Regions from separate parts of the Lysinibacillus sp. PWR01 genome, predicted to be linked through region 1. Evidence: riboswitches for the same ligand, from Rfam matches in the RefSeq annotation. Region 1 holds a riboswitch; each other region holds the start of a gene.
What was found. Region 1 has a riboswitch for cobalamin ahead of nikA (nickel ABC transporter substrate-binding protein). Riboswitches for the same ligand answer to the same signal wherever they lie in the genome.
Positions count from the first base shown of each region.

Region 2: it holds a riboswitch for cobalamin, as region 1 does, so the genes downstream of both, ACEVFT_RS18570 (ABC transporter substrate-binding protein) here and nikA (nickel ABC transporter substrate-binding protein) in region 1, are expected to answer to the same signal.
Region 3: it holds a riboswitch for cobalamin, as region 1 does, so the genes downstream of both, ACEVFT_RS13255 (FecCD family ABC transporter permease) here and nikA (nickel ABC transporter substrate-binding protein) in region 1, are expected to answer to the same signal.
Region 4: it holds a riboswitch for cobalamin, as region 1 does, so the genes downstream of both, ACEVFT_RS22235 (ABC transporter substrate-binding protein) here and nikA (nickel ABC transporter substrate-binding protein) in region 1, are expected to answer to the same signal.

Region 1 is NZ_JBHERJ010000073.1:184,378-192,187, forward strand. It holds gene ACEVFT_RS15640 (hypothetical protein) at 1-187, opposite strand, end outside; gene ACEVFT_RS15645 (SHOCT-like domain-containing protein) at 197-583, opposite strand; gene ACEVFT_RS15650 (DUF2089 domain-containing protein) at 597-962, opposite strand; gene ACEVFT_RS15655 (ABC transporter ATP-binding protein) at 1,153-1,959, opposite strand; gene ACEVFT_RS15660 (ABC transporter ATP-binding protein) at 1,970-2,743, opposite strand; gene ACEVFT_RS15665 (ABC transporter permease subunit) at 2,757-3,566, opposite strand; gene nikB (nickel ABC transporter permease) at 3,569-4,522, opposite strand; gene nikA (nickel ABC transporter substrate-binding protein) at 4,594-6,210, opposite strand; cobalamin riboswitch at 6,360-6,552, opposite strand; gene metE (5-methyltetrahydropteroyltriglutamate--homocysteine S-methyltransferase) at 6,707-7,810, opposite strand, start outside.
Region 2 is NZ_JBHERJ010000083.1:14,886-22,695, reverse strand. It holds gene ACEVFT_RS18590 (hypothetical protein) at 7-249, shown strand; gene ACEVFT_RS18585 (MerR family transcriptional regulator) at 215-604, shown strand; gene ACEVFT_RS18580 (class I adenylate-forming enzyme family protein) at 597-2,099, shown strand; gene ACEVFT_RS18575 (acyl-CoA dehydrogenase family protein) at 2,101-3,768, shown strand; cobalamin riboswitch at 3,826-4,009, shown strand; gene ACEVFT_RS18570 (ABC transporter substrate-binding protein) at 4,146-5,105, shown strand; gene ACEVFT_RS18565 (FecCD family ABC transporter permease) at 5,102-6,103, shown strand; gene ACEVFT_RS18560 (adenosylcobinamide amidohydrolase) at 6,100-7,560, shown strand; gene ACEVFT_RS18555 (cob(I)yrinic acid a,c-diamide adenosyltransferase) at 7,573-7,810, shown strand, end outside.
Region 3 is NZ_JBHERJ010000066.1:10,063-17,872, forward strand. It holds gene ACEVFT_RS13235 (DMT family transporter) at 1-259, shown strand, start outside; gene ACEVFT_RS13240 (DMT family transporter) at 259-573, shown strand; gene dapF (diaminopimelate epimerase) at 664-1,521, opposite strand; gene ACEVFT_RS13250 (heme ABC transporter ATP-binding protein) at 1,577-2,368, opposite strand; gene ACEVFT_RS13255 (FecCD family ABC transporter permease) at 2,374-3,420, opposite strand; cobalamin riboswitch at 3,566-3,753, opposite strand; gene ACEVFT_RS13260 (biotin transporter BioY) at 3,908-4,504, shown strand; gene ACEVFT_RS13265 (YdhK family protein) at 4,620-5,189, shown strand; gene ACEVFT_RS13270 (response regulator transcription factor) at 5,230-5,931, opposite strand; gene ACEVFT_RS13275 (sensor histidine kinase) at 5,909-7,303, opposite strand; gene ACEVFT_RS13280 (NADPH-dependent FMN reductase) at 7,431-7,810, opposite strand, start outside.
Region 4 is NZ_JBHERJ010000096.1:24,799-32,608, reverse strand. It holds gene ACEVFT_RS22240 (GTP-binding protein) at 1-1,249, opposite strand, end outside; cobalamin riboswitch at 1,408-1,594, shown strand; gene ACEVFT_RS22235 (ABC transporter substrate-binding protein) at 1,758-2,750, shown strand; gene ACEVFT_RS22230 (precorrin-3B methylase) at 2,802-3,479, shown strand; gene ACEVFT_RS22225 (S9 family peptidase) at 3,551-5,539, shown strand; gene ACEVFT_RS22220 (amino acid oxidase) at 5,605-6,105, opposite strand; gene ACEVFT_RS22215 (class I SAM-dependent rRNA methyltransferase) at 6,187-7,383, opposite strand; gene ACEVFT_RS22210 (alpha/beta hydrolase) at 7,446-7,810, opposite strand, start outside.

The sequences.
Region 1 (7,810 bases):
GCATTTCTTTGTCGATGAGCGGAAAGGTAAAGTCTATTTTCTTTTGATCGAAGTATGCCTTTGTCCACTTATTGACTTGTTGCTGAATCCATTTGGAAGTTACAATGGAGAGGACAATGGTTAGCACAGCATAGGGAACAGGGACGGTAAAGCGAACGTCTTTTGCTTTCACTTTTACATGCATCATTCGTCGCCTCTATTCAATGAAGACTGCAACGGTATCTCCGTTTGCCGATTTTATATCTACAATTTGTCCATCTAGTTCATTTTCGATCGCTTCAAGAAGAAGATTGATGTCGATATCTTTCACGTATTTTTCCGATTGTGGAATACTCGCTGCGATGCTGTGTCCAGCCATGAGTACGGCTTTGACAAGTTTAATCGGCAAATTCACCGTGACATTATCATTTTCGGTGGATACAACACGGACCTTTAATGTTTTATCTAAATACTTTGTTTTTTCCACAAACTTGTTTCCTGATTCCTCTTTCTGTTGTAACACTTGAATCAGCTCTGAACCTTTATCCGCATCAATTTTCCCCTCTTGAATCATGGTTAACACTTTTGTAATTTCCTCTTTCATGGTCCATTCCTCCCTATTCGTCTTTTAAAAGCTTTATGGCTTCATCCGTTGTGATTTCGCCATTTTCCAACATGCTTACAATTTTTTTCTCGTCTATTTCATTTTTCTTCTTTTGAGCATAGCCAAGGGATGAAATAATGTCGTTTAGCTTGCCTCGAACTGTTGGATACGAAACCCCCAGTTCCTTTTCAACCTCTTTAATGTTTCCTCGACAGGTTAAAAATACTTCCACAAAATGAAGCTGATCGTTTGATAAAGATGCGAGCTTAGATAATTCAAATTCATTTTCAATCGTCGTGTGACAATGAGAACACTGTAACTTGGTAATTTTCAAAGTTTTACTGCAGACAGGGCAATTTGTGATTACTTGATAAGCCATAGTGAACTCCTTCCTTTAAGTTAAGTTGATTATATAACAAAGAATTTAAAGAAGTAAATAATAAAAATTAATTATTTGAATCAAAATATAAATAAAGTTAATTTTATAATTGATATTATTAATTTTATTTCTGTATTGCTTTAATAATTAAGAAAACCCCATTTTGAATTTTTCAAAATGGAGTTTCTGTTTAATTTGGTCTATCCTTCTTTTTTCTTTCTCGCGGGTGTGATGGCAAAATAGCATTGTATAATTCTTGTGAAGCGGGATGCTGATATACTCCATCCTTCCCAATCTCCTCCACGAGCTGGCCATGCTGCATCACTAGGATGCGATCTGACATAAAACGTGTGGCTTGTAAATCATGTGAAATGAATATATAAGCAAGCTGTAGCTCTTTTTGCAGTGATTGTAATAGTTCTATAATCGTCTTTTGCAAAATCATATCAAGACTACTAATGGCTTCATCTAAAACAATCAGTTTCGGCTTTAATGCAAGAGCTCTAGCGATGTTGACTCGTTGCTGCTGTCCCCCACTTAGCTGTGAGGGATAGTTTTGAGCCATTGCCCACTCTAACTCTACACAGTCTAGTAATTCCCTTACTTTCTGTTGTCGCTCTGCTTTGCTAAAATGCTCGAAATTCAAAAACGGTTCTTCGAGTATTTCGAAAATCGTCTGTTTTGGATTAAATGAATGATAGCTATTTTGAAAAACAGCCTGTAAATTTCTTCGTATCATTTTTTTCTCTTTGCTGGGTGCTTCGTATAAATTGACACCTTGAAAGAGCAGCTCTCCGTTTGTTGGTCGTTCAATCCCTAAAATAATGCGTCCTAATGTGCTTTTTCCAGAACCACTTTGACCGACGATTCCCAGACATTCGCCCTTCTGAAGTGAGAATGACACCTTTTGTAATACAGGAATTTTTTGTCCTCGTTGAAATAGGGCTGGTCTTTGAGCATAATGCATGTCTATATTTTTCACGTCTAGCAGCGTCATTTTTTCACCTCTAAAATAGCATTCTTGCTTGTAAAAGCTTCTTTGTATAGGGATGCTGAGGCGCATCAAAAAAACCAAAAACATTCGTTTGCTCAATGATTTCTCCTTGATACATCACAGCCACATCGTCAGCAAGTTCAGCAATGACACCTAAATCATGCGTGACAAGGAGTATGGCTGCATCTGTTTCTGAGCGAATACAATCAAAAAGTGTTAATACTTGTTTTTGATTGATAGTATCAAGAGCAGTCGTAGGTTCATCTGCAATGTAGAGAGAGGCTTGTATCGCCAATGACAGGGCAATCATCACGCGCTGTAGCATGCCTCCACTTAACTGAAAAGGATAGTAGGACAAAAGCTGCTCTGGATGAGGTAAATGGACTTTATTCAGAGCATCAAGGGCAATCTGTCTCATTTCCTTTTTGGTCAGCTTAAAGTGTGCTTTTAATGTTTCTCGAAAATGACTTTCAATCGTTTGAATACGATCGAATGCAGTAGATGGGTTTTGCAAAATCATCGAAAGATGCCGGCCACGATAAGTTCTCAATTTAGCAGCTGAAACGTTCAATAAATTTTCTTGCTGATAGAGTACTTCACCTTGGGTGACTTGTGCTAAGGACGGTAATGTTTGCATGATGGCATGGCAAAGCATGGTCTTTCCACTGCCACTTTCCCCTATAATTCCTAAGACTCTCCCTTTATAAGCTGTCAGATTGATAGAGGTTAATATATTTTTCTCCCCCATTTTGACTGTGAGGTCTTTCACTTCTAAAACTTTCTCCATAACTTCCCCTTTACTAGTCAAGCTTTTTTAAACGATTTGCTAACTGATTAAACAATAAAACAACAAGGATGATGGCAAGTCCAGGATAAAGCATTAATTCAGGATGCTGCCGCATGTAGTGCTTCCCTTCATTGATCATCATGCCCCATTCTGGAATCGGTGCCTGCACGCCAAGTCCGATAAAGGAAAAGCCCGCAATTTCTAAAATCACCTTCCCGATATCTAATGCAACAATCGTGACAATAGATGGCAATATATTGGGTATATAATGGCGTCTAATTAATTGGATACCTGTAGTGCCTGAAATCCTTGCAGCTTGAACAAAGTCTTTCTCATTCATACCGATACACAAACTTCGGACCATTCTTGCATAATAAATAAGCTGTGTAAAAATGAGTGCTATTATAACATTTTTTAAGCTAGGGCCTAATATACCTAACAGTCCAAATGCAAGTACCAGTGTTGGAAAGGCTAATAAAATATCACATAGTCGAATAAAAAGAAAATCGATTAAGCCCCTTTTTAACGCTACAAAAGCACCTAGTAGGATAGCTAAAACAATGGCAACTAGCTGAATGACGAGCGCTGATCCTAATGAATAACGAATACCTAAAAGGAGGCGTGACAAGATACACCTTCCTAAATGATCTGTACCTAATGGATAGTCCCAAGACGGAACCGAAAATTTCTTAGCTATATCGACAGCTAAAGGGTCATGTGGCATTAAAATTGGCGCAAATAGCCCCGACAAGCCAATGATAACAAGGAGCGATAGACTAATGAATCCTATCAAATTGCCACTTTTTGTTCGTACGAAGTTCATTTTTAATCTCTCCTGCCCTTCATCATTAGATGAGGGTCCAATAAACGATGCAATATATCTGTGCATAAATTGGCAAGCACATAGATAACAGCGATAATTAATACATAGCATTGTACAACTGGGTAATCCCTGTTCATAATGGATTCGATTAAGTACCTGCCGAGTCCTGGCCAGCTAAAAACCTGCTCCACAATGACGGCTCCACCTAGTAGATTCCCAAGGGTCATGCCTAACAGGGATGTCAATGGAATAGCAGCATTTCGCAACACATGACGGATAAGAATCACAGAGCTTTTTAATCCTCTTAACTGTGCATATTGAACATATTGCTGCTGTAATTCTTCTAGGATGGTTGAACGGATAAATTGAACGAACAAGCCAATTGTTGGTAAAGCCAGTGTGAATGCGGGTAAAACCAAATGAGATAGTGTGCCCTTCCCATTTGTCGGAAAGAATCCTAATTTCAAGCTAAATAAATAGAGTAGTAGGAAACCTAGCCAAAAGGTTGGAATCGACACACTCAGGATGGTAAAGAATCGAATGATTTTATCGATGATGGTGTGCTTATACAATGCGCTTATCACCCCGAATGGGATACTTAGCCCTAAAATAAGGACAAACGCAGCAATCGCTAATTCAATGGTTGCGGGTAATTTCGCAAATAGCTCATGTGCCACGGGTAATTTACTAACAAAAGATGTGCCGAAATCTAGCTGTAATACGCCTTTTCCCCATAGTAAATATTGAAGAAGAAACGACTTGTCCGTCCCTAGTTCTTCACGTAATGCCTGAATGGCTTCCTCTGTTGGCGCAACTCTTGCCAAACGTAGTATGACTTCAGCAGGCTCTACTGGAACGAAACGAATAAATACAAAGGTTAGGATGGAAACGCCTAATAAGACAAAGGGCAAAGTCAAAATTCTTTTTAAACAAAACATCCATGTCGACTCATACATGCTGTCACTTCCTACTCAATCCTATGATAAAGAGAGAGCTGTCTTTGCTAGACATACTCTCTCTTCCACTTTTATTTTTCTGTAGCCATTTGTGCATAAGGTATATCGTATTCAGATGCACGTGGGGCAAAATCCTTTAGATATGGTTGATAAATCACATTATTTGTTTCGTAAGATATTGGATAGAATAGTGCTTGGTCATGGAACATCGTTAAAATATCCGTATAAAGCTGCACGCGTTCCTCTTCATCTGTCCCTACTAATAATTGGTGAATTTTCGTATCAATTTCTTTGGCATTTGGTAAGCCTAATTTCGCCTCATACACACCACTAGCATTTGGTGTAGCTGATTCATTTGCAAAACTATGAGGGTCTGTTGGCGGTCCATTGGTACGCCAGAAATTAATCTCTACCTGGTCATCCATCAATTTTTGAAGACCGACCATCACATCTGCACCTTCTAAATTCAACTGTACGCCAATTTTTGCTAATTCACCTTGCATTAATTCTGCCATTGGTTTTTGAATCGCATCGGATGCAATGTAAATTAAATCTAATGATAGTGGTTGTCCGTTTTTCGAACGAATTTTTTCTCCATTCTGTAACGTCCACCCTGCCTCATCTAGCAATTGTTGCGCTTTTTCCGGATTGTATAATATAGGCGCTAAATCTATATTGGCATAAGGAATCGCATCCCAGAACAATGTGTTTGCCACTTTTTCTGTACCATGTGTAATACTGTCTACCATTTGCTCCTTATTAATAGCATATTGAATGGCTTGACGTACCTTTAATTCAGCTAACGGGCCAGATTGTGTATTGAACAGCAGTGCTTTCGTAGACAAAGGCTCAGAGGTAGCTGTTTTATATTTCCCACTGTCTTTTAAATACGTATAGTTATCTAAACTAATAATGCCACGACCATAAATTAAATCTAATTCTTCGTTTTCAAATGCCAATGAAATAGATTCTGAATCAGGGATAATTTTTACTTTTATTTGTTCTACTAGTGGTTTTTCTCCCCAATAGTTTTCATTGCGACTAAATAATGCATATTCGTCCTTTTTGTATTCAGTTAACACCCATGGGCCTGTCCCAATCGGTTCCTTGATAGAATCTTGCGTCGTATCGCCTTCTGGGAATCCGTTATCCCCTAAAAAGCGGAAAGGTCTGACAAAGGCAAGTTCGTTTAAGACAGGATAATAGGGTTCATCCAATTGCAGACGAATGGTAAAATCATCCATTTTTACAACCTCTTTCATATGGTTGACCATGCCCATCCAAGAATGCATGTCTCGATTCGCTAATACGGCATCAAAATTACGAATGACATTATCGGCATTAAAAGCAGTTCCATCTGAATACTTCACATCTTTTCTTAAATGGAAAGTATACGAAGTTTTGTCCTCTGAGATGTCCCAGCTTTCTGCTAGCTTTGGCGTAACCGTGCCATCATCATTGTATTCCACCAAGGATTCATAGACCATGGCTTGGGCAGTCATTTGATTCGGTAAATATGTATGAGGATTCAATGGACCGACATCTAATGGCCAGCCAATTGTTATCATTTTTTCATTTGTTTGTGGTGTCGCTGTCTTCCCCTTTTCTTCATCCGTGCTTGTACAGCCAGCAAGTAAACTGAACATCAGCACAAGCAGTAAAGGAAGTAAATACTTAGTCAATCTCATTTTCTGTCTCCTATCTCTATTCGTAGTGCAAATAAATCTACTTGTTGAAGAAGAGAGGGCATAAAAAAACCTTATTCTAAAAAAGAATAAGGACAGAAAAACTCACGATGAGCAAGTCTCCATCCATCTCCCTATCTTTCGTAGATCATCAATGAATCTTCTTACAAGCAGGCATTCTGGCTCATGAATCATGATTTTGCTTCACCTTCCCAAGTACTTACTCAGTGGTATTTGAAACAAAACTCCTCATTTACAGCTGCGGGACAGCATGGGATTTTCACCCATTTTCCTTTTAATTGAATGAAAGACGAATTCATTCAAACTTGTAATGATTGCTATGAAATTAGTAATAAACATAACATGCTCGCATGTTCACGTCAATTTTATTTTCTGAATATAATAAATTCCTCCAAACAACATAAAAAGACCAGGTAACTTACCCTGGCCTTTATTATCTTTTGGAGAGTAGATGTAGTAGATTAAATAAATCATTTCATTATCTTGATGTAGATTGTTGTACGGCTTGACGCAATGTTTTAGTAGCAGCAACCATATTGGCTAAAGCTGCAACGGTTTCTGTTTCTTTTCTTGTCTTTAAGCCACAATCTGGATTCACCCAAAATTGATGGCGATCAAGAACCTGTATACTATCTTTCATAATAGTGAGCATTTCTTCCTCACTTGGTACACGTGGGCTATGAATATCATAGACACCTAAACCTATTCCTTTTTTATAGGGTTGCACTTGTAGTGACGTGATGAGTTCCCCATGGCTTCGCGATGTTTCAATGGAAATCACATCTGCATCTAGTGCGCTAATCGGTTCGATGAAATCATTAAATTCGCAGTAACACATATGTGTATGGATTTGTGTTTCATCTTTGACACTAGATGTAGCAAGCTTGAAGGAATTGACAGCCCAATCTAAGTAAGCCCCCCACTCTTCTTTTCGAAGCGGTAAGCCTTCTCTTAGTGCTGGCTCATCCACTTGAATAATTGAAATACCTGCGTTTTCTAGTGCTTCCACCTCTTTGCGAAGTGCTAATGCAATTTGATAAGCGACATCTTGACGGGAAAGATCATCGCGTACAAACGACCAATTTAATATCGTCACAGGCCCTGTCAGCATGCCTTTTACAAATCGCTTTGTTAGGCTTTGAGCATAGGCTGATTCTTTTACGGTAATGGGTGAGGCCCACGCAACATCTCCATAAATGATCGGAGGCTTCACACAGCGTGACCCGTATGAAACGACCCATGCTTTTTCTGTAAAGGCAAAGCCAGTCAGTTTTTCACCAAAATATTCTACCATGTCTGTACGCTCAAATTCACCATGAACGAGTACATCGATATCTAGGTCCTCTTGTATAGTGATCCAGCGCTTAGTTTCCTCTTCTATAAATGCCTCATAGTCTTCATTTGCTAGTTGTTTCTTTCGCCAAGCATTACGATTTCTTTTCACCTCATCAGATTGTGGGAAGCTACCGATTGTAGTCGTTGGGAACAGTGGTAACGCTAAGGCCTGTTGTTGTATATTTTGACGTTGCGTAAAATCACTTTGTCGTTCAAAATCTTGCGTTGTCACAGTTTGAACAGCTTG
Region 2 (7,810 bases), on a different contig from region 1:
TTTTTAATGGATAGAAGGCTGAAAGTGAACGATAAAGTTCTACAAGTGGCGGATATAACCGTAAAAGTGACGGATAGAAAGACTCGAGAAACGGATAGACCGTGGAATATTAGCTGTTTCAAACTTTATTTTTCTGTTAATTTCGAAAATTTTGTTGAAGTTTACGTTAACGTCAATGGTATACTGTTGCCAATTAGGAAAGGGGGAGATGGCTTTGAAGACGATTCAGGAGGTAGCAAAGGAGTTTAATGTATCTACACGGACAATTCGTTATTATGAGGAACTTGGGCTTCTTTGTCCTCATCGCTCATCTACCAATCAACGAACCTTTTCCAAAAAAGAATTGGCGAAGCTCAAGCTTATTTTCAGAGGCAAGCGTTATGGATTTTCTCTGGAGGAAATCAAAGAGATGGTTTTACTATTTGATTTTGATCGCTCGGGAATTCAGCAATTAGAACGAACGGTTGAATACGGAGAACAAAAAATTCAAGAGATTGAGAGTAAAATAGCTGAGCTGACGCAGATGAAACATGAATTACAACAAATGCATGGCATGTTTAGTGAAAAATTAGCGACTTTAAAGGGAGAGATGCACGATGAATAGTTCCAATTTATTAGCACGTAATGCCCGTAAGTATCCGAAAAATGAAGCCGTTATTTGTCATGGCAGAAGCGTTACCTATCAAGATTTAGATGAGCAGGTGACACGTTTCAGTCATGCTTTGCTAGAGCAGGGAGTAAGGCAGGGTGATAAGGTAATCATCTTCATGCCAAACGTTTTAGAGTTTGTTGTCAGTTACTTTGCTATTCAGCGTATCGGAGCGATTGTTGTGCCAGTCAATGCGAAATTTACATTGCAGGAAGTAGAATATGTGGCGCAGCATGCAGAAGCGAAGGCAATTGTTGTTCATGAGGCTATTTTTGCCGCAGTTGAACAGCTAGCTGTGATCCCGGTAAAAATTAAAACAGGTCAAGAAAAAGTGGGTTGGCTTCAATATGAAACAATGCTTCAAAATGCTAGTACACAACTGATTGATTGCCAGCTGCATGAAGATGACCCTTCCACGATTTTGTATACATCTGGTACAACAGGCAAACCAAAGGGTGTGTTATTTAGCTATCGTAATATTTTAACAGTGGCACAAATGATTGCTGTTGAAATGGAGGTAAAGCCTGAGAGCCGTATTTTGCTCATGATGCCATTAACACACTCGGCGCCATTGCATTTATTTTTAATGGCAGGCGTATTGGTAGGCTCAACAAATGTGTTAATACCAACTTTTACACCTGATTTATTCATTGATGCCATTGAACAGGAGAAAACCACGCATTTCTTTGGTGCACCTGTTGCTTATTTATTAACGGCACAGATGCCAAGATTACAATCGGCTGATTTGTCTTCAATGAAATGGTGGGTGTATGGTGGGGCGCCATTATCCCAAAATGAAGTTCATTTCATTCAGCAGGCATTCCGAACAAATAATTTAACTTGTGTATATGGATTAACAGAGGCGGGACCAAGTGGTTCATTATTATTTGGCAAGGAGCATGAAACAAAGGCTGGAAGTATAGGGCAGCGGGCGCCGCTTGGTACAGAGTTGCGTATTGTGAATGACAACGGAGAAGATGTAAATGTTGGCGAAGTAGGAGAAATTGTTTTGTTAGGTGAGGGCAATATGCTTGGCTACTATAAGGATGAAGTGGCAACGAATGCGGCCTTCATTGACGGTTGGTTAAAAACAGGAGATTTAGCTCGTAAGGATGAAGATGGTTTTATTTGGATTGTTGATCGTAAAAAGGATGTCATTATTTCGGGTGGTGTCAACATTTATCCGAAAGAAATTGAAGATTGCTTATTAGGCTTTGAAGGGATATTCGAGGTTGCTGTGATTGGTGTACCCCATCCACAATGGGGGGAAACTGTAAAGGCAGTATATTCCGCTAAACAAGACATTGATGAGGAAGCGCTGAAAGCTTATTTAGAGGAACATCTGGCAAAGTTTAAAATACCACGTATTTTCGAAAAAGTGGAAGCGCTACCACGCAATGCATCAGGTAAAATATTAAAACAATCTTTGAAGGGGCAAGAGGTGAGATAGCATGAAAGTATTACAACAAGAAGAAATGCGTACTACGAACTTTTATACAGAGGATGAAACGCTTCAAAAAATATTAGAAATGATGTTAGATAAAGAGTTTTTGTCCTATGCCCATCGAGAGTTAACAGATTTTGGAGAGCTATGTGCAGGTGACATTGATGTGAGGGCAAAGTATACAGATCGGCAGGGGGAGCCTCGCCTTCAAAGGTATGATGCCTATGGTGAAGAGATATCAGAGGTTTGGGTCAATGATGGCTATAAGAAAACGATTGAAGAGACATATAATACGGGTATTGTCGGCTATGTGCACAAGGATATTCCACAGCTAGGTCACAAGGGGAATTATGTTTATAGCTTTGCGCAAGGTTACTTATTGTCTCATGCAGAGCCTGGTTTTTATTGTCCCGTGACATTGACGATGGCTACTGCCTACCTATTAGATCATTATGCGGATGAAGAGGTGAAGCAGCGTTTCTTACCTCATGTTTGTGCAACAGGTGACACAGAGTTATATGAAGGTGCGACATTTTTAACAGAACGTCAAGGAGGCTCAGACGTTGGCGCGAATGTTGTGGAGGCGAGAAAGGATGGCGCTGCGTATCGCCTATATGGTGAAAAATACTTCGCATCTAATGCGGGCATGTGTGGAGTAGCGATGGTGTTGGCACGACTAGAAGATGCGCCAGCAGGTTCCAAAGGCTTAACGTTGTTTGCAGTTCCTTGGCACAAAGAAGATGGAACAGCCAATCATCTTCGTATTCGCCGACTGAAAGATAAGTTAGGCGTTCGAGCAGTTCCTTCAGGTGAGGTAGAATTTGATGGTGCACTTGCCTATGTTGTAGGGGAGCAAAATAAAGGGATTTATTACATGCTAGAAGCACTAAATCTCTCAAGAATTTGTAATGCAGTAGCTTCAATTGGCATTATGCGTCGTGGCTTTTTAGAGGCAAAACATTACGTAACCAATCGTTATGCATTTGGCAAGCCTTTAACACAATACCCTATGGTTCAGGATACTTTAGGTAAATTTGCGGCTAAGTTGCATGTGGAAGTAGCGACAGTTTTTGATCTTATTCAATTATACGATAAAGTGACGAGTGGACAGGGAACACAGCAAGACCTTATTATGAATCGTTTATATATTGCCATTATGAAAAAGGAAACAGCAGAGCAAGCCGTTCATTATGCTAGTGAGGCAATTGAATTACACGGAGGTAATGGCTATATCGAAGACTTTGTAACGCCCCGCTTATTAAGAGACGCACAAGTGTTGACGGTGTGGGAGGGGACGGCTAATATTTTGGCCTTAGAACTCATTCGGTTAGTAGATAAGTTTCATGCACATGAACTGTTTGTACAGGAGATGGAGGAACGCTTAGAAAAATTAGCTAACAGCTCGTTAGTACAAATCGTTAAAGAACAATTGGCGAATATGGCTGTGAAACTACAAATTTTTAGCGCTTTAGACGCGGCAACGAAAACATTTGAAGCAAAAGATATGGCGAAAAAAATGGCTCATCTTTATGAAAGTGTCGTAGCAGTTGAATGGGCACATAAATTTGGTGGGAAATATGAAAAACTAGCGGACGTTTATTTAGAGCAGACGTGGTCATTAAGAGAAATGGGTGCTCGAATGAAGACAGTTCAATATTTTTCTGAAATTGTATAATAGCTTGGGAGTCGTCTTGAATGGAGGCGACTTCTTTCATTTTCATGTATAATGAAATCAACTGAATATTGTAAAGGTTCTTTACTTAAGTAAAGTGAAAAGGGAAATCGGTGTAATTCCGATGCGGTCCCGCCACTGTAAGTGTGAGTTTTTTTCAAATGATGCCACTGAAGATTTCGGGAAGGCTTGAAAAATCGCAAGGAGCACAAGCCAGGAGACCTGCCTTTATAACAGACATGACAACCTACGAGGATAGGGTGGTGGATTTTGTATCAGTTTTTTTGGTGCGATTTTGCCCCCTCATCATTCAGATGAGGGGTTTTATTTTGATGCAGAATAAAGTGAAATGTCGCACGGATCAACGAAGGAGGATTCACATGAAGAAATTTTGGAAAATAGGATTATCAGCATTTTTAGCAGTAGGCTTGCTAGCTGCTTGTGGACAAGAAGCTAGCAAGCCAGCTACTGAGCAGCAAACACAGCAAGAAACAGCACAGGATGAAGCAACATTCCCAATGACTATAACAGATGCCCTTGGCAAGGACATTACTCTTGAAGCACCTCCTGAGAAAATTGTTTCACTTATTCCAAGTAACACTGAAATCCTTTTTGGACTTGGTTTAAATGATGAAATAGTTGGTGTTACTGACAACGACGATTATCCACCAGAGGCAACTGAGAAAGATAAGGTTGGCGGAATGGAATACGATATTGAAAAAATTATTGCCTTAAAACCAGATATCGTTTTTTCACACGAATCTAGCATGTCTCTATCAGAAGAGGCTATTGCACAGCTTGAATCAGCAGGTTTGAAAGTGTTTGTAGTAAGAAATGCACAAGACTTTAATGAAACATATACGACAATTGAGCAACTTGGTCGTGCTACAGGGAAATTACCAGAGGCTGAAAAAATTGTTGCTAATATGAAGGCCAAAGTAGAAGAAGTTTTGACTAAAGTCAAGGATGTTGAACCAAAAAAAGTGTTAGTCGAAGCATCGGATGAGCCAGATATTTATACAGCTGGCAATGGCACATTTATGAACGCAATGCTTGAAATGATCAATGCAGAGAATGTAGCTGTAGATGGTGATAATTGGTATAAAATTGATGCAGAACAAATTATCGCAAAAAATCCAGATGTCATTGTGGTGACATATCATTATGTACCAGATATTTTAACGAAAATACCAAAACGTGCGGGCTTTGATACTATTAATGCCGTAAAAAATAATGCGATTGTACAGGTAGATGAAAGTACAACGAGTCGTCAAGGACCACGTTTAGCAGAAGGTCTAGAAGAATTAGCAAAAGCGATCTATCCTGAGGTATTTAAGTGAAAAAAATAGCACTAGCCTATGCACTAACATGTACGCTTCTTCTTATTAGCATCTGGTGTGGCGTAGCGATAGGCTCAGTTCATATTCCATTAGAAGTATTGTGGAATAAGGCGGCTGATGAAACAGCCGCCAATATCCTTTGGAAAATTCGCTTGCCTCGCGTGTTGTTAGCAGGACTAGTGGGGGCATCTCTAGCTATTGCTGGAGCCGCATTCCAAGGTTTATTAAAAAACCCATTAGCAGATCCATACACACTAGGGGTTTCATCAGGGGCTTCTGTTGGTGCTGTTATAACAATCTTTTTCAGTATTTCTATCCCTGTCGTCGGTTTGTATGCTCTACCAACCTTCAGTATGATCGGTGCTATCATCACGATGGTAGTTGTCATGAGCTTTGCTAGACTCGTAGACCGTTCATTGAAAATGGAAACATTGATATTAACAGGTGTTATTTTTAGTTCATTTTTAGGTTCCCTTATTTCATTAATGATTGCTTTATCTGGTGAAGAATTACGTCAGGTAATAGGGTGGTTACTTGGTTCTGTATCGATGCGTGGTTGGCCATATGTCCAAATGATCATTCCATTTGTTATTGTAGGTTCAATTATGCTATGGACGCAAAGACGAGAGCTAAATGTTTTGTTGTATGGTGAAGAGCGAGCAAAACATTTAGGTGTTAATGTGAAGCGTAGTAAATATTTGATATTAGCAGGTGGCTCCATGCTAACCGGAGCAGCTGTAGCGGTTTCTGGCACAATTGGCTTTGTAGGATTAGTGGTGCCGCATATGACAAGGATGATTTGGGGTTCTGATCATCGCCACTTATTACCATTATCTTTTTTCAATGGTGCAACATTACTCATTATTTGCGACTTAGTAGCACGGACAATCATTGTGCCAAGAGAGCTACCAATTGGTGTTATTACGGCTTTTATTGGAGCACCAGTTTTCTCCTTTATTTTTTATAAGCAGCGAAGAAGCAAGGGGGTACGGGCATGATTGTTGTTGAATATCTATCAGGTGGCTATGAAGATGTACCAATCGTCAAGGACATTAGTTTTACTGTTGAAAAAGGGAAAATTCTTGGTATTCTAGGGCCGAATGGTAGCGGGAAATCCACATTATTAAAAGTAATGAGTGGTATTTTACCAGCTACTGCTGGAACTATTTCGATTGATGGACAAAATATTCTTTCTTATAATGCTCGTGCTTTGGCGAAAAAGATGGCTGTATTACCACAGCTTCATGCAAATGCTTTCTCGAATAGTGTGAGAGAGGCAGTTTCACTAGGGCGCTACCCGCATCAAACAGGCTTTTTCTCAAGTTGGTCTGCACAAGATGAGCAGGCTGTTCAACATGCCATGCTTCAAACAGGTGTAAAGCGATATGAGCATACGCCTATGGAATTTTTATCTGGCGGTGAACAACAAAGAGTGTTTGTAGCACAGGCCTTAGCTCAAACAGCAGAAATTCTATTACTGGATGAGCCAACTAATCATTTAGACATTGCACACCAACGTCAAATTTTAGACATGGTTCGGAAGGAAGCGATGGAATGTGGTTTAACGGTTGTTATGGTACTACACGATATGAATCTAGCCTCGCTTTATTGCGATGAATTGTTACTCATGGAGAGTGGGCAAGTGAGAGCACTTGGGGCACCACATGAAGTATTAATTGCCTCCCAAATTGAAGAAGTTTATCAAGCACGGGTGACTACATATGCACACCCTGAAATACCAAAACCGCAAATTACAATGATGCCTGCAGCAACTGACTACCAACAGCGAGCTGTCATTAAAAAAGAGCATTTTATGATAACGGAACACTATATTCAACTTACATCAGAGCTTCCTTTGAAGACCGTATCCTCTGCCGTTCATAACCCGGGTATTGGTTGGCATAATTGCTTATTAAATCGTTCAGTTCCTGGTGATTATGTCATCAGTGATGTAAAAAGAGAAGTTAGTGAATTTTTGCAAAGGGAGAATTTTTCTCCTACAAATACTGTTGTGATGTTAACAGCAGTGCCAACAGCTCTAGTGGCAATTAATGAATTTTCAGCACCTTTTGGCAGTATAATCGTAGCTGTAACAGCTGGCGTAGGCAATGCAGTTGATGTCTCTCGTGTTCACGAAAGACAAGATGAGCCATATATTGGTACTATTAATACATGGGTTATTATTAATGGTTGTTTATCCGAAGAGGCATTTTTTCAGGCATTGATGACAGCAACTGAGGCAAAAACCAAGGCGTTGCAATCAGAAAATATTCGTGATGAGCGGAGTGGGACTATTGCGACAGGTACTGCTACAGATAGTTTGTTAATTGCAGCGACTCAAAAAGGGGAAGAAATGCTGTATGGTGGCCCCATTACGGACGTTGGTAAAGTGATTGCAAAGGGTGTCTATGAAACAACAGTTCAGGCAATTAGGAATTATAAAAATGAATTTTAGGAGATGAGAGAAATGAAGCTTTACACGAAAACAGGCGATACGGGGAAAACAAGTCTTATTGGAGGACGTGTTGATAAAGATAGTTTACGTGTTGAAACATATGGGGCAATTGATGAATTAAATTCCTTTATTGGGAAGGCTGTAAGTGAATTAGATCAAGCGCTTTTCAAGGATATTTTAACAGACCTAGAGACAATTCAGCATGAGCTGTTCGATGCTGGTGGAGACCTTGCCAATGTGATGAAAGAAC
Region 3 (7,810 bases), on a different contig from region 1:
AATTATTGTGACAATCATTGCTATAGATTTTCACTTCTTATCGAAGGCTTGTGAGAGCTTACCTACTGGAACAGTCTATGCTATTTTCGCCGGAGCAGGTGCAATCGGTACTACATTAATGGATATTTTCATTTTCGAAGGAGAGTTTAATGCCATTAAAGGACTGTTTATGTTTATTTTAATATTAGGTGTGATTGGTCTAAAATTAGCGGATAATTCCTCTAAAGAGCAAGATCAAACGAAAGGAGCGAATGTATAATGGGTTGGGTATTTATTATTTTAGCTGCATTGTCTGAAATTATAGGTGTAATTGGCTTACGCTTCTATAGTCAGCATAAAACAATACGAAACTTTATTTTATATATTGGTGGCTTTGGTGTGTCCTTTGCTCTTTTATATGCATCTTTCAACTATTTACAGTTAAGTATTGCCTATGTAGTATGGGTAGGAATTGGCACTGTTGGAGCTGTGCTAGTAAATATCATTTTCTTTGGTGAATCCAAAAATCTATCACGTATTATTAGTATCCTAGCGATTATCATAGGTGTAGCAGGCTTAAAAGCAGTATCTTAATGTTTCTACAATAAAGGACGCCACTCTTAAATCGGAGGCGTCCTTTATTCATTTTATTTAATATGGCATGGCGAAGAAGTATTGACGTAATTAAGATAAAAATTCGTAGATTCCATCCGCAATAAACTCTGCTGGACCACGCATCCAGATATGGTCATTTTCGGCCCATCGTATGACTAAGTCACCGCCACTAAGTTGGACTACTATCTCTTCTTCCTTCTGACAAAAACCATTTAATATAGAAGCCACTACCGCTGCACAAGCACCTGTCCCACATGCCTCTGTTATACCTGAACCTCGCTCCCAAACTCGGCATTTTAATGCTTTCGCATGAACGACCTCTACGAATTCAACATTGCTATGATGAGGAAATCTCACATCATTTGCTATAATCCCCCCTAATGTTTTTAGTGGTGCCTGTTCTATAGCATTCACAAAAATGACGGCATTTGGATTCCCCAAAAACAACGCTGTTACCAAAAGAGAATGTTGGGGTAACGGAAATACCTCATTAATGACATGTTCATTTGGGTTTCCTAGCATCGGAATGTCTTTGCGCAATAAGAGAGGTTTGCCCATATCGACAATCACTTCTATCACACTATTGTTTTGAACCACTACCTGTGCCAGCATAATTCCGGATTTCGTTTCAATCGTAATTAGCTCTTTTCGCATAATATGACGGTCAAAGATATACTTAGCAACACAGCGAAGACCATTACCGCAATTTGTCCCCTCAGAGCCATCTTTATTAAAAATACGCATACCACAGTCAGCCATTTTGGATGGTTGGATAATAATTAATCCATCTGAGCCAATACCTGTATGAACATTGGCCATTTTCTGAGCCAATTCAAAAAAGATATCTTCCTTGTAATCATATTGAAAAAGATCAAGATAGATATAGCTGTTGCCAATACCATGCATTTTCGTAAAGGCTATTTGCATACAGTCACTCCCTATAAAGGATGTTATATGTATTTAAATAGAAGATCTTGCTTTCCTAAACTTGGCTGACCTTCTTCGCAAATTGGTCAGGGACATATGTGAGATAAGGCTTACCTGTCAGTGAATGTGTTTGAATATCGGCAAAAACACCAAATACATCTTGCAACAACGCTGGCGTCAGCACTTCCTCTGGTGTACCATGACAAACGATCCGCCCTTGCTGTAAAACGTAAATTTGATCGCAGTACATAGCAGCGATATTCAAGTCATGCAAAGCTGCCACTACGGTTAAGTGTAAGGTCTGAATTAAATCCATGAGTTGAAGTTGATGTTGAATATCTAAATGATTCGTCGGCTCATCTAATATTAGTACCTGTGCTTGTTGAGCGAGTGCTCGTGCAACCATTACGCGCTTTTTCTCGCCTCCTGAAAGAGAGCTAAAGCTTCGCTTCTCTAAATGAGATATACCCGTTTGTCTAAGAGCATCTTTAACAATTTGGAAATCTTGCTCTTGATCAAGCTCTAATAGCTTTTTATGTGGCGTTCTCCCCATACTGACTAAATCATGCACAGTGAAATCAAATAAAACGGGTGTTTCTTGGCTAACAACGGCCAAATTTTTCGCAATTGCTTTACTTGTTTGCTTTAAAATATCCTGCTCATTTAATAATACCGTACCGCTTTCAGGTTTTAGGAGACGATACATATTTTTTAACAATGTTGATTTTCCGCTTCCATTAGGGCCAATTAATCCAACAAATTGCTTTTCTTTTATTTGAATACTTACATCATGTAGTATACGCTGATCGTAAATGGAGAATGATACTTGTTTCGCTTCTAATGTCATGGAAATTAATCTCCTTCACCGAAAGAATAGTTGTTACGTCGGAGTAGCCAAATGAAAAATGGTCCTCCACAAAAAGCTGTAATAATACCAATTGGCATTTCCTGAGGAGCGATGATGATTCGAGCAAAGGCATCTGCCCATACTAAAAATATTCCACCTATTAAAGCACTAATAGGTATTACATATTTATAGTTTGAGCCCACAATTAATCGCACAATATGGGGAATAATTAATCCCACAAATCCGATAGAACCACTAACTGCGACAAGCACACCTGTTAACAGAGAAACGAGTAATATTAGCTGGATACGAAATTGCTGAAGATTCACGCCTAATGTCACTGCCGCCTCTTCCCCCAGTAATAATAAATTTAAATTGCGATAGTGTAGCCACAGTAGCCCAAATACAACGAAGAATACGAAAGCTGGAATCACAATATTATTCCATTTAGCTCCAGCTAAACTACCTAGCATCCAAAACATAACAGCCTTTAAAGCCCCTTCTTGTTTTGACATCATTAAAATAAAGTTAGAGATAGCCGTTAAGATAAAGGACACAGCCATACCTGCCAATAGCAAGCGGAAAATAGAGACACGTCCACCAACACGTGATAAGAAAAAAACAAGTGCAATGGCAAGTAATGACCCAAGAAATGCGGATACTGACAGAGCGTAAATCCCTAAAAATGAAAAGGCCCCTAAAATAATTACAGAAGTAGCTCCGACAGCTGCCCCTGAAGAAATTCCTAGAATATACGGGTCAGCAATGGAATTTCGTACAAGCGCCTGAATCGCTGCCCCCGCAATGGCTAACCCCGCTCCAACAATAGCAGCTAGCAAAACACGAGGTGCTCTTATTTGCCAAATGATGATTTCCTGTGAGCGACTCCAATCTTGTTCGATAGCATTTTGTATAAAAGGAATTTTAGAAAGAATAACTTTCCATACATATAATGGTGTAACTGAAACAGAGCCAACCATTACAGCAAATGTCATTGAAACAATTAATACCATGAAAAGTACAAAGGAAAATAACATAAATTTTTTATTCATCTGTTTTAAACTCCTACTGAATATTGATGAATGAAGCAATAAAAAAAGGTATTCCATGCGAAAATACACATAGAAATACCCTAGATTAAACAAAGTCAGAAAATATCCAGCTATTGTCCGTAATTGCTTGCATCCTCGTGGGCATTACAGGTATTACTAACTGGCAGGTCTCCTGGCTTCGATTCAACATCCTATAATTGCCTTCCCATTCTTACACAGTGGCAAATAATATTATAGGATTCCTCGTTACAGTTGCGGGACAGCATCGGACTTCCACCGACTTCCCTTTTAAGTGACATTCAAAAATATCACACCAATAGTATTTGAAGTTATAAAATTGTGACGATTCTATCATACATTTTTATAGATAGTTAGTCTACATGGAAATGCATCTAGCATTTGAGTTAACTAATTTTAATAATAATGTTGACACAAATACTTTCGTTTTTTACACTAGCTGTAATAACTTTTAAAACGAGGTGAAATCATGGCAACTGTTACACAACATAGTCATCATAAATTAAGAACTGTCGACATTACCTATATTGGATTATTTTCAACGCTAATGATGGTGGGTGCTAATATCACTTCCTTTGCACCCTTTATGGTAGTTGGTGGTGTACCCATTACGCTTCAAACTTTTTTTGCGATTTTAGCAGGGCTTATTCTTGGTAGTAGAAAAGGTGCGCTCGCCTGTACAATTTATATGTGTGTGGGATTGGCAGGAGCACCTGTCTTTGCTCGCTTTGGTGGTGGAATTGGTCAAATTTTAAGTCCTACCTTTGGGTTTATTATTACATTTATTTTAGCGGCATTTGTTGCAGGGTGGATCGTGGAACGAAGCGGGACAAAGAAAAGCTTTATCGTAGCTGCTTTAGTAGCAACGGCTATAAATTATTTGATAGGAACAAATTGGATGTTTTTTGCATACAAGCTTTGGGCAAGTGCGCCAGAGAATTTTTCTTATAAGCTAGCTTGGCTTTGGATGATGCCTCCACTACCAAAAGATATTATTTTAGCCATTTTTGCTGGTATCTTCGCGTATAGATTACAAAAAACATTGAAAATCATGCCCATTCAATAACATATCTCTTCACTTCTTTCGTGTCAGACTAGAGGAAAATTTATTCATAGGTCATGTCCATCATTTCTGCACATTTATTTGCTACAGTAAGGGCAAATAGTGAGGAGGATATCACATGACATTCAATAGAAGATGGTCAATCGGACTATTATCAGTAGTCGCTTTAATTAGTTTATCGGCTTGTACAGAGGATCAAACAAAGCCTGCATCCACTTCTGTGGATACTTCTGAAGAAATCGATCATTCTACGATGAACCATTCAAGTTCTGGCGAAATACCGGCAACCTTAAAAAAAGCTGAAAACCCGAAATTTCCTGTGGGGAGTACAGCCATTATTACAGATGGACATATGGACGGTATGAAAGGAGCCGAAGCAACAATAGTAGGTGCCTATAATACGACTGCCTATGTTATTTCCTATGAGCCCACATCTGGTGGAAAGCGTATAGAAAAGCATAAGTGGGTGATTCATGAAGAATTGATTGACCCACAAGAAGCACCACTGGCTCCTGGAACAGAAGTAAAAACGGATGCAGCACATATGGAAGGTATGGAAAATGCGACTGTCCTTATTGATGAGGCTGTGCAAACAACTGTATATATGGTTGATTATACTTCCACTGCAAGTGGTGAAGCTGTAAAAAATCATAAATGGGTAACAGAAGAAGAGCTTAGCCCAAAATAATAGAAATAACCTCTACCTTCAATTCTGGTAGAGGTTATTTTTAGCTCTTATGCTCCATTGGCTTTCTATTTGCAGACTTATGCCATTTATAGCCGATGCCCCAAACAGTTTGCAAGTAATCATCTGCAGGGAAACCACTTTTTCTTAATTTTTCTCTTAAATTACGCACATGTGAATCAATGGTACGATCTTCAATCGTCACATTATATCCCCAAACTGTATGGATAAGGTGTTCTCTAGAAAATGCTCTATTTTGATGATCTAAAAATAGGGCAAGCATGGCAAATTCCTTTGGTGTTAATGGAATTGCCTTATGTTGAAAATATACTTCAAAGGACTCTCTATCTAAACAAAGCCCTTCAAAGTTAATTACTTTTTCTTCTGATTTCGATCTTCTTAATACAGCATGTATTCGTGCTAACAGCTCTTCCTCATCAAAAGGCTTTAATATGTAGTCATCAGCACCAAGGTTTAAGCCTTTTACAATATCAGCATGTTCTCCTTTTGCAGTAAGCATAATGATCGGGACATCCCAAAATTTCCTAATTTCCTGACAAACCTGCCATCCATCCATCTCTGGCATCATAATATCCAAAAGAACTAAATCCACATGCTCTTCTTCTAAAAAATCCAATGCCTCTTGAATGGAAGACATGGCTCTACAAAGAAATAGTGGTTCTAAATAAAGGGTTAATAAATCTAACATTCTTGGCTCATCATCAATGCATAAAATTGTTTTCATTCATTTCTACTCCTTTAAATGATAATTCAAAAGTAGTCCCTTTATTTATTTCACTACTAACCTTTATTTCTCCACCATGCGCTTGTACAAGTTCCTTGACAATAGCAAGCCCTAGTCCAGAACCACCTAAAGCACGACTACGAGATTTTTCCACACGATAAAACCGATCAAAAATATATGGTAAATCCTTCTTTGGTATTCCTTTACCTGTATCTTCAACAATGATGCTTAAAACTTCATTGTGTTTTTTTACAGTGACGGTAGTCGTATCTCCGGGCGCACAATAGATTAATGCGTTATTTAATAGATTAATCAGGATTTGCTCCAGTCTTGCTTCATCGGCACATAGTGTTAAGCCATTATCACAACGTACAACAAAATAGATACCTTTATCTTGAAAAGCAGGGCTTAATTTTTCTTCAATGCTTGTAAAAAACGAATCTAAATGTAAGCAATGTTTTTCAATTACAAATGAGTTTTCATCCATTTTTGCTAAATCAAATAAGTCTTTGATTAACCGAGAAAGTCTATTGGTTTCTTCTATTATAATAGCTAAATACTTTTGACGATCTTGCTCTGTTAAATCCCGTTTCGCAAGAATGTCTGTATAGCCTTTAATAAAGGTTAGCGGTGTGCGAAGCTCATGTGCAATACTCGATAAAAACTCCTTACGCTCTTGCCTTAAATGATTTAAATCATTCGATAGTAGCTGTATCGCATTCGATAAATCTCCAAGTTCATCTTTTCCATTCGTAGAAAGAGCGACTGTAAAATCACCCTTACTCATTTTCAATGTAGCCTCTTTCATCTGAATAAGTGGTTTAGCGAGCTTCCGAGATAGAACAATAATGACTGCAATGCTGACAAGACCAGATACAATACCCACAATGAGAAAATGCTTATTGAGACGTTTCATTAATGCATGGATGGAATCGGTATTTTGAAACATAAATACATAGCCAATCGTTACTTGCTGATTTTGAATAGGGCTTATCGTAGCAATAGCTTGAACCTTTTGCCAATTGTCTTGTAAAACCCTTCCCTCATAAGGTATATTCCCCTCTATCTTACGAAATAGATCACTGATTTCTAGATGTGGTTGTGAGGAGGCAAGAATTGTACCTTCATGGTCAGTCACCACTACATCTGTACTTGCTTCCGATTCCATAAGAACGACATGTGCTAGTGTTTCATTATTGAAGTTCTGTTCTAATATAGTACGATGTGAGTTTCCTCTCGCTTGCAAACTGGCTAATTCCTCTTCCACTCTAGAATTGGTCAAGGAAACATGCAAAAAAAACATCATAAATGTTTCGATACAAAACAATGTGATGAAAAAGATGATGCCAAGCTTTAGTGATAATTTTCTCATCCGTAACCACCAATTTAGAATTTCTTAAAAGTATAACGTGAAAGTGTGAAGATTTCATGCAGAAGGAGCATTTGTCCAAACAAAAAATGCCCATAAGTATATTGTATACTTATGGGTCAGATTTTAATTAAATGTATTTTTTTGCCCAGTTTAAGAAGTTATCAATGACTATGTCAAGGAATTTCACTGTACCTTCATCAGTTAAATTGCCTTCTGCATCAAATTTAGTGTGAACAGCACCAATATAAACGTCATTGCCGCTTAGTAATGGTGAGTTAATGCCAGGAGAGAACAAAATATCACGTAAATGTAATTGTGCTTTTACAGTACCTAAGTTCCCCATTGATGCACCCATGATGATAGATGGTTTGCCAATCATTACTTTATCTACACGAGATAGCCAATCAATAGCATTGACCATAACCCCTGGAACTGTACCATTATATTCTGGTGTAACCCAAAGTACAGCGTCTGCAGCTTTTACTTTTGCTTTAAAATCAAGAACTG
Region 4 (7,810 bases), on a different contig from region 1:
AGCCTGTCACCGTCGTCGCAATGGTCTCCATATATAAAATTTGCGGCTCGCCAAAGGAGACGGCTAATGAAAAACGTTTCATTAATACCTCTGTCAGGACCTCCAATTGAATGACGCCCATAATATGGACATGGATTTCCTGAAACTTTTCCTGCCAAACGACACGTAAAGAAGGCTCTTCTGCTTCAAGTAAACGGAAAATCTGTAGCACTTCCTTGATATGCTGATCGCCCGCATATTGAACCTTTGCCTGTAGCGTTGGGACAAGCTCATAGGGCTGTGTTAGCGTCGTTGTACCGATTCGATCTCCAATGTTTGCCTGACTCAGCCCTTTCACAGCGAAAATCTCTCCTGCTTCAACCTGTTGAACGGTCTCAAAGCGATTGCCATTATAAAGGCGAATTTCTGTCACTTTTTCCGTCACTTCACCAAATGAAAATTCATCCCGCACATGTAAGGAGCCCTTGACAGCCTTCATAAAGGTTAAACGCTGATGCCCATCATGACGAATTTTAAAAACCTCTCCCTCAAACGGGGCATTCTGGTCAAATTGGGTCACAGTTAACAGGGGAAGTTGGTCAAGAAATTCCTGAATGCCCTCATCCTTTAAGGCAGAGCCTGTAAAGCAGGGGAAAGCACACTCGTTTTTAATCATAGCCTGTAGCTGAGCAAGACATTGTCCGTGTTCCAATGACTCACTCAAAAAGGCATCAAGCATTTCTTCATCATGTTCAGCCAGCCATTCCATGATGCTATTTGACACATAATCTGCTCGCAGCGGTTCATCGACGAACAACACATGCTGAGAGCAATCTTTACGAAGCTGGCTCATGACAGCTCCTACATTTGCTCCTTCACGATCCGTTTTATTGATAAAGAAGAAGGTAGGGACATGGTATTTACGTAAAAGCTGCCACACCGTTTCAGTATGGCCTTGTATCCCTTCGACAGCGCTAATGATAATAATGGCATAATCCATCACACGAATGGCACGCTCCATCTCAGGGGAGAAATCGACATGCCCTGGTGTATCAATCAATGTGTATGTATCATCGCCAATGCTCATGCGACCTTGCTCGGCAAAGATCGTAATCCCACGCCTGCGCTCTAGCTCATGATTATCAAGAAAGGTATCCTGATGATCGACTCGACCACGGGCTTGAATACTATTTGTATGAAAAAGCACTTGCTCAGAGAAGGTCGTTTTCCCTGCATCCACATGCGCAAGTACACCGATTGTTTTGTACATAAGAAATCCTCGTTTCTATAGATTGCTATCTTTTCATTGTAACAGAATACTCGCATATATAATTCTTGTAAAATAGTTCGTATTTTTGTCGAAATAGTGCTAATATAGTGATGATTGCATAATTAGCGTCATACTACGCTAGTCTATCAATAGTATTGACCATAATAGAACGTATTGGTGCAAATGGCATTTGTCATTTGCTTAAAAGGGAAATCGGTGCAATTCCGATGCTGTCCCGCAACTGTAAATGGAGAGTCTATACAGCATGCCACTGTAGTAAAGCTATGGGAAGGCGTATAGATGATGAACCTAAGCCAGGATACCTGCCAGTATGTGTTTTTTGACTAAGAACCACGAGGATGGGGATAGTGATGAAGGTTATGATACCGTTTTTTCACTATGCTACTCTCTTGGCGACAAGAGGGTTTTTTTATGCCCTTCCAACCACCTTGGTAGCAAAGAAGTCTCTGATTTCTTTCTATATTTTAACAACAAAGGAGAAAAGGACATGAAGAAATGGAAAAGTATATGGCTGATGATGATCATTGCCTTAGTCGCTATTTTAGGGGCTTGTAATGCAAAGGACAAAACTGAATCAGCAGCACAAGGTGAAAAGGTTGAGCCATCTGAGGCAGCAACAGAAGTAACCATTGAAAATAATGACACAACCCAAACATATAAGGAAGCACCTACGAAAGCGATTAGCTTAAATCAGCATGTGACAGAAATCATGCTGGCGCTTGGCTTAGAGGATTCTATGGTTGGGACGGCTTACTTAGATGATAAAATCTATGAGCCACTACAAGAGGCATACGATAAAGTCCCTGTGCTTTCTGACCAATACCCAACGAAGGAGCAAGTGATTGATGCCGAGGCAGATTTCCTATATGCAGGCTGGAAAAGTGGTTTTGGTGAAAAGGGCGTTGGCACACCAGAGGAGCTTGAAGAATTAGGCATTCATACGTATTTACATACGGCTTCTAACATGACAAAACCAACATTAGAAGATATTTTCACTGATATTCGCAATATCGCGAAGATTTTCCGTATCGAGGATCGTGGCGAAGCTTTAATTGAGCAAATGACAAAAGATGTAGAGGCAGTACAAGCTAAATTACCAAAAGATAGCGAAAAATTACGTGTTCTTGTGTTTGATAGCGGTGAAAAGGATGTATTTACAGCTGGTCAAAACTTTATGAATGAGCTAGTGACAATCGCGGGCGGTCAAAATATCTTTGGTGATGTGGAATCAGGCTGGACAACTGTGTCGAAGGAAGATGCAGTAGACCGCAATCCAGAGGTTGTTGTCGTGATTGATTATGGTGAAACAACGGCCGAACAAAAGATCCAATTCTTAAAAAATGATCCAGCATTAAAGGAGATGGAAGCTGTCAAGAATGATCACTTTGTCATCCTGCCACTTTCAGCAGCGTCTGAAGGGGTTCGTGCTGCAGAGGCCATTGAAATTTTAGCGAAGGGCTTCTATCCTGAAAACTTTTAAACCATTCGAGCTAGCGCTTTGCTAGCTCCTTTTTCATAAGGAGCGATATCAATGAACGCATTTCAAAAAAACGTACCAGATCAAACATTTGAAACACTAAACCGTGAGGGTGAATTTACCCGTCTAGCAGTTAGCCCTGGCATTATCAATAAGCATTATACGCCAGCGCAATTTCAAAAAATAGCCGAAATTGCTGGCGAAAAGGGTGCGATTAAGTATTCCGCCTCCTATAGTATTCTCGTATCCATTCCAACGAGCGATGCGACAGAAGCTGTGCAAGCCTTACAGGAAGCGGGTCTTTATGTTGCGCCCTCTGGTTCCATTATTGCCATGAAGGCTTGCGATTTTTGTGATGGTGAGAAAATGGAGGCTGCTCCGATAACTGAACATCTTTATCATGCTTTAGAGGGGATCAAGGTACCTGCAAGAGTACGTGTCAATATCAATGGCTGTGCATCTGCCTGCTACAATGCAGTCTATGATGATATTGGGCTCGTGTATCAGCAGGAAAGCTTTGATGTCTATTTAGGTGCTGTGCCGATGGGGGCAAAGGCACAGGCTGGCACATTGTTCGCTAAAAGGGTAGGTGTCGAGCACATTGAAGATTTTTTATTGCACATGATAGGCCTTTATAAAGAGCATGCTCGCCCGAATGAACCCTTTTATAAATTTTATCGCAGAACAAAGTCCGCAGAATATTGGGAACTAGTAAAAAATTCTATTAAATAGCAGGAATATTACTTAGGGTGTCGAAGTATTGTAGTAAGGCACAGAAAATTACAATACAAAGGAGCAAGAACATGACATCGAAACAAGGGATTCAACCAGAAGATCTTTATCACTTAAAATCAGTAGCAGATCCACAGCTATCACCCGATGGAACTGAGGTAGTTTATGTAGAGACTCGTATGGACGAGAAGAAAAACGACTATATCTCGAATTTATTTTACATAAACTTGAAGGACAAAACGCCACAGCAATGGACATTTGGTGAGGATAGAACAAGTTCCCCTGTTTGGTCACCAGATGGCAGCCGAGTTGCGTTTTTGTCAACGAGAACAGGTAAATCGCAAATTTATGTGCTATCGAAAGCAGGTGGAGAGGCAAAACAGCTGACACATTGTAAAAATGGGGCAACATCCCCTGTCTGGTCCCCATGTGGCAAGAAAATTGCTTTTTCAGTCGTCCTAGGGAAAGATGAAACCATCCAAGATAAAGCGGAGGATGAGAAGAAAAAGGACAAAGAACTCAAGCCACTAGAAATCGAGAAAATGAAGCACAAATCGGATGCTAGTGGATTTATTGATATGGAGCAGTTTGTTCATATTGCCCTTGTCAATGTGGAATCAGGAGAGCTAGAGCAAGTGACGGAGGGAAAAGAGTACTTCCATCTCGGTACATGGTCGCCAGATGGCAAATACCTTACGTACTTAGCCGATAAAGCGGAGGATTTGGATTTCTCATTTAATGTGGATATCTATTTATTGGATTTAGAAACTAAACAGAGCCGCAAGCTAACAGAAGGATCTGGTGCATATTACCAAACGGCTTGGTCTCCGAATAGCCGATTCCTTTCTTTTGTAGGCGGAGAGCGTGAATTTGAAAATGCCACACAAGCGAAGCTATGGATATATGACATGGAGCAAAAACTGCTAAACTGTGTAACAAGTGAATTCGATGCGCCTGTCGGTGATTTTGTCATCGGTGATTTCCTACAAGGGGTAGCGTCACCACGCGTGCAATGGATGAATGATAATCATAGCTTCTACTTCCAAGTCACAGATCATGGCAATGCGGCGATTTATTTCGGAAATATAGATGGCGAAATTTACCCAGCGATTCATGATGATCAATATGTCTATGGCTTTTCACTTGATCCGCAAAACGATCAGGCTATTGTAGCGATTAGCACAACGACAAACCCAGGCGATTTGTTTTATGTAAACCTAAAAACAGGTGACAAAGAACAGTTGACGTCAATTAATGAAGAATTTTTAAAGACCAAAACATTAGCTGTTCCCGAAAGTATTGAATTGGAAGGCGCTGAAGGCTGGAAGGTCAATGGCTGGATCATGAAGCCAGTTGGCTATGAAGCAGGGAAGAAGTATCCTCTTATTCTTGAAATCCATGGTGGTCCACATGCGATGTATGGCAACACCTACTTTAATGAATTTCAAATTCTTGCTGCACAAGGCTTTGCAGTGCTTTATACTAATCCGCGTGGTAGTCATGGCTATGGCCAAAAATTTGTGGATGCAGTACGTGGCGATTACGGTGGCAATGATTATGCAGACTTAATGGCAGCGGTAGACTACGCTTTGGAGCACTATGATTTTATTGACCAAGACCGTCTTGGTGTAACAGGTGGAAGCTATGGTGGTTTTATGACCAACTGGATTGTGGGCCATACAAATCGCTTTAAAGCGGCTGTGACGCAGCGCTCCATTTCAAACTGGATTAGCTTTGCGGGTGTCAGTGATATCGGCTATTACTTTACAGACTGGCAAATTCAAGCAGGACTCGATGATATAGAGAAGCTATGGCATCATTCACCGCTGAAGTATGTAGACAATGTGGAGACACCATTATTGATTTTACATGGTGAAAAAGACTATCGTTGTCCAATTGAGCAGGCAGAACAATTATTTATCGCCTTAAAGTATCGGAAAAAAGAAACAAAATTCGTTCGTTTCCCTGAGGCGAATCATGAACTATCAAGGAGCGGCAAGCCCACATTACGAATTAATCGACTTGAATATATTCGTGATTGGTTTGTGAAATATCTATAATAGGGTGGCCTAAGAAGAGCATATCTTCTTAGGCTATTTTTAATAGAAAAGCCCCGTATGATTGTTTATAACGTTTCAATCGTTTGAAAAATCTCTTTGTAAAGGATATCTAACCCTTTTTCATCTTTCGTATAGAAATACCAAACATCTTCTCGATTTGCATCATGATCATATAAATAAATGGTTGTATGAGAACCGTTATTTAATGATTCCCAATGAGCCGTTTCAAATGTAGTTCCTTCTCTTGTAAATGGAAAATGACGTTTTGGTGAATCAAAAAAAACAATAGGGATTTTAGCGTTTTCATAAGCTTTAACCAATTTATCAGCTGATGCTTCTTCAAACATCACGGGTGTTACCATAACAGCATCAAAATTTGTGGAAATATGTAATGTATCCTCGCTAAATTCATCTAATGAAATGGTTTCGAAATGAATTTTTTCGTTATTTAATTCAGGAATAGTACCAACTACAGCCATTTTTAAAGGCGCTCCATCATATTTAGCTTCATCATTTGAACATGCAACTAATACTAACAAACTTAATATGAATAAAAATTTTTTCACAATTATCCTCCTTTTTTCTCGCGATATCGTTGTGTTCATCACATAAAAAAAGAATCACAACAAGGTGTGATTCTCGATGGGTTAGTCGATTTTTTGAATGAACACGACCTTCAGATAATTAAACTCAGGGTATTCACGTTGTACTCGGAAATCCTTCGGCAAACCGTATTCCTCCACGATTTTATAGCGTGTACGAGTTTCTTTAAATGCTTGGTCAATAAAGCCTTTGAACTTTTTCATACCGAAGCTAGCATTATTTGTGGAAGCCACAATGATGCCGTTTTTAGCGGTAATGGCAATCGTGTCCTTCAGTAATTTAGGGTAGTCCTTTGCTGTTGAAAAGGTCATTTGCTTCGTACGTGCAAAGCTAGGTGGGTCTAAAATGACAAGGTCAAACTGTAAAGCATGACGCTGCGCATATTTAAAATAATGAAAGACATCCATGACTTTTATATCCTGTGCCTCATAATCAATATGATTGACACTAAATTGCTCAATTGTTTTGGCTAGACTGCGCTTGGCTACATCTACACTCGTTGTCTTGATGGCACCTCCTAGAGCAGCTGCCACAGAAAATGCTCCTGTATAGGAGAACGTATTCAGCATGTCAGTATTATTCGCATAACGCTCACGAATAGCCAATCGCACCTCACGTTGATCAAGGAAAATCCCTGTCATGGCACCATCGTTTAAATGCACTGCATAGGTCATACCATTTTCCTTTACCATGATGGGAAATTCGCCTGGCGTGCCCATCACAAAATCATCCTGCTCGATATACTGCCCTTTGCTATCAAAGCGTTTTTTCTCATAAATCGCTTGGTAGTTCACTGTCTCAGCAAGCGCCTCATAAACCACTTCTCGAAATGAGTAAATACCCTCACTATACCAGCTCACCATGTAGTAGCCGTTAAAAAAGTCGATCGTTAGACCGCCGATGCCATCTCCTTCACCGTTAAATACACGAAAAGCTGTTGTGTTTTCATTGTTGAAGAATGCAGTACGATTGTCGATGGCTTTTTTGAATTTTTTCATAAAAAAAGGTTTATCGATGGTTTCATTCGCATCGGTCGTTAGCACCCAGCCAATCCCTTTATTTTGGATTCCGTAGTAACCTGTTCCAATAAAACGGTTATGGTGATCCATGAGCTTTAGGAGTGTTCCTTGCTCAGCAGGTAGACGTCGTGCATCGACCGCATCCTTTGAAATAAGAGGGTAGCCTTTTTTTAATTGATCAGAAAAGGGCTGTTGTATTTGTAGTGCCATTATTTGTGTCATAGTGTCATCCTTTAAAAAACGTTTTGCTCTATTATCGCACTGTTTGAGCGGGATAGCCAAACTTATTTCAGGAATTGCGCAATTTTTGTCACGGTTTCAATTGTTGCGTCTTCAAAATAATTCATTTTACTGAAATAGCTATGGATTAATCCTGGCATTGTAATATGCTCGACTGCCACACCAGCAGCCTTTAACTTTTGTGCATAGCTTAGACCCTCATCAAAGAGAACATCTGCCTCTGCCGCGATAATCAATGTTTTTGGCATGTTACGGACATTCTCTAGCTGAAGAGGGGACACAAATGGATTCGTGAAGTTTGCTTCCTCCGTATAGTGCTGAGAGAACCATTGCATGGCTTGTGCATCTAAGCCGTAATTTTCACCATATGCCAGATAAGATACTGTTGAAAAATCGACATTTGTCACAG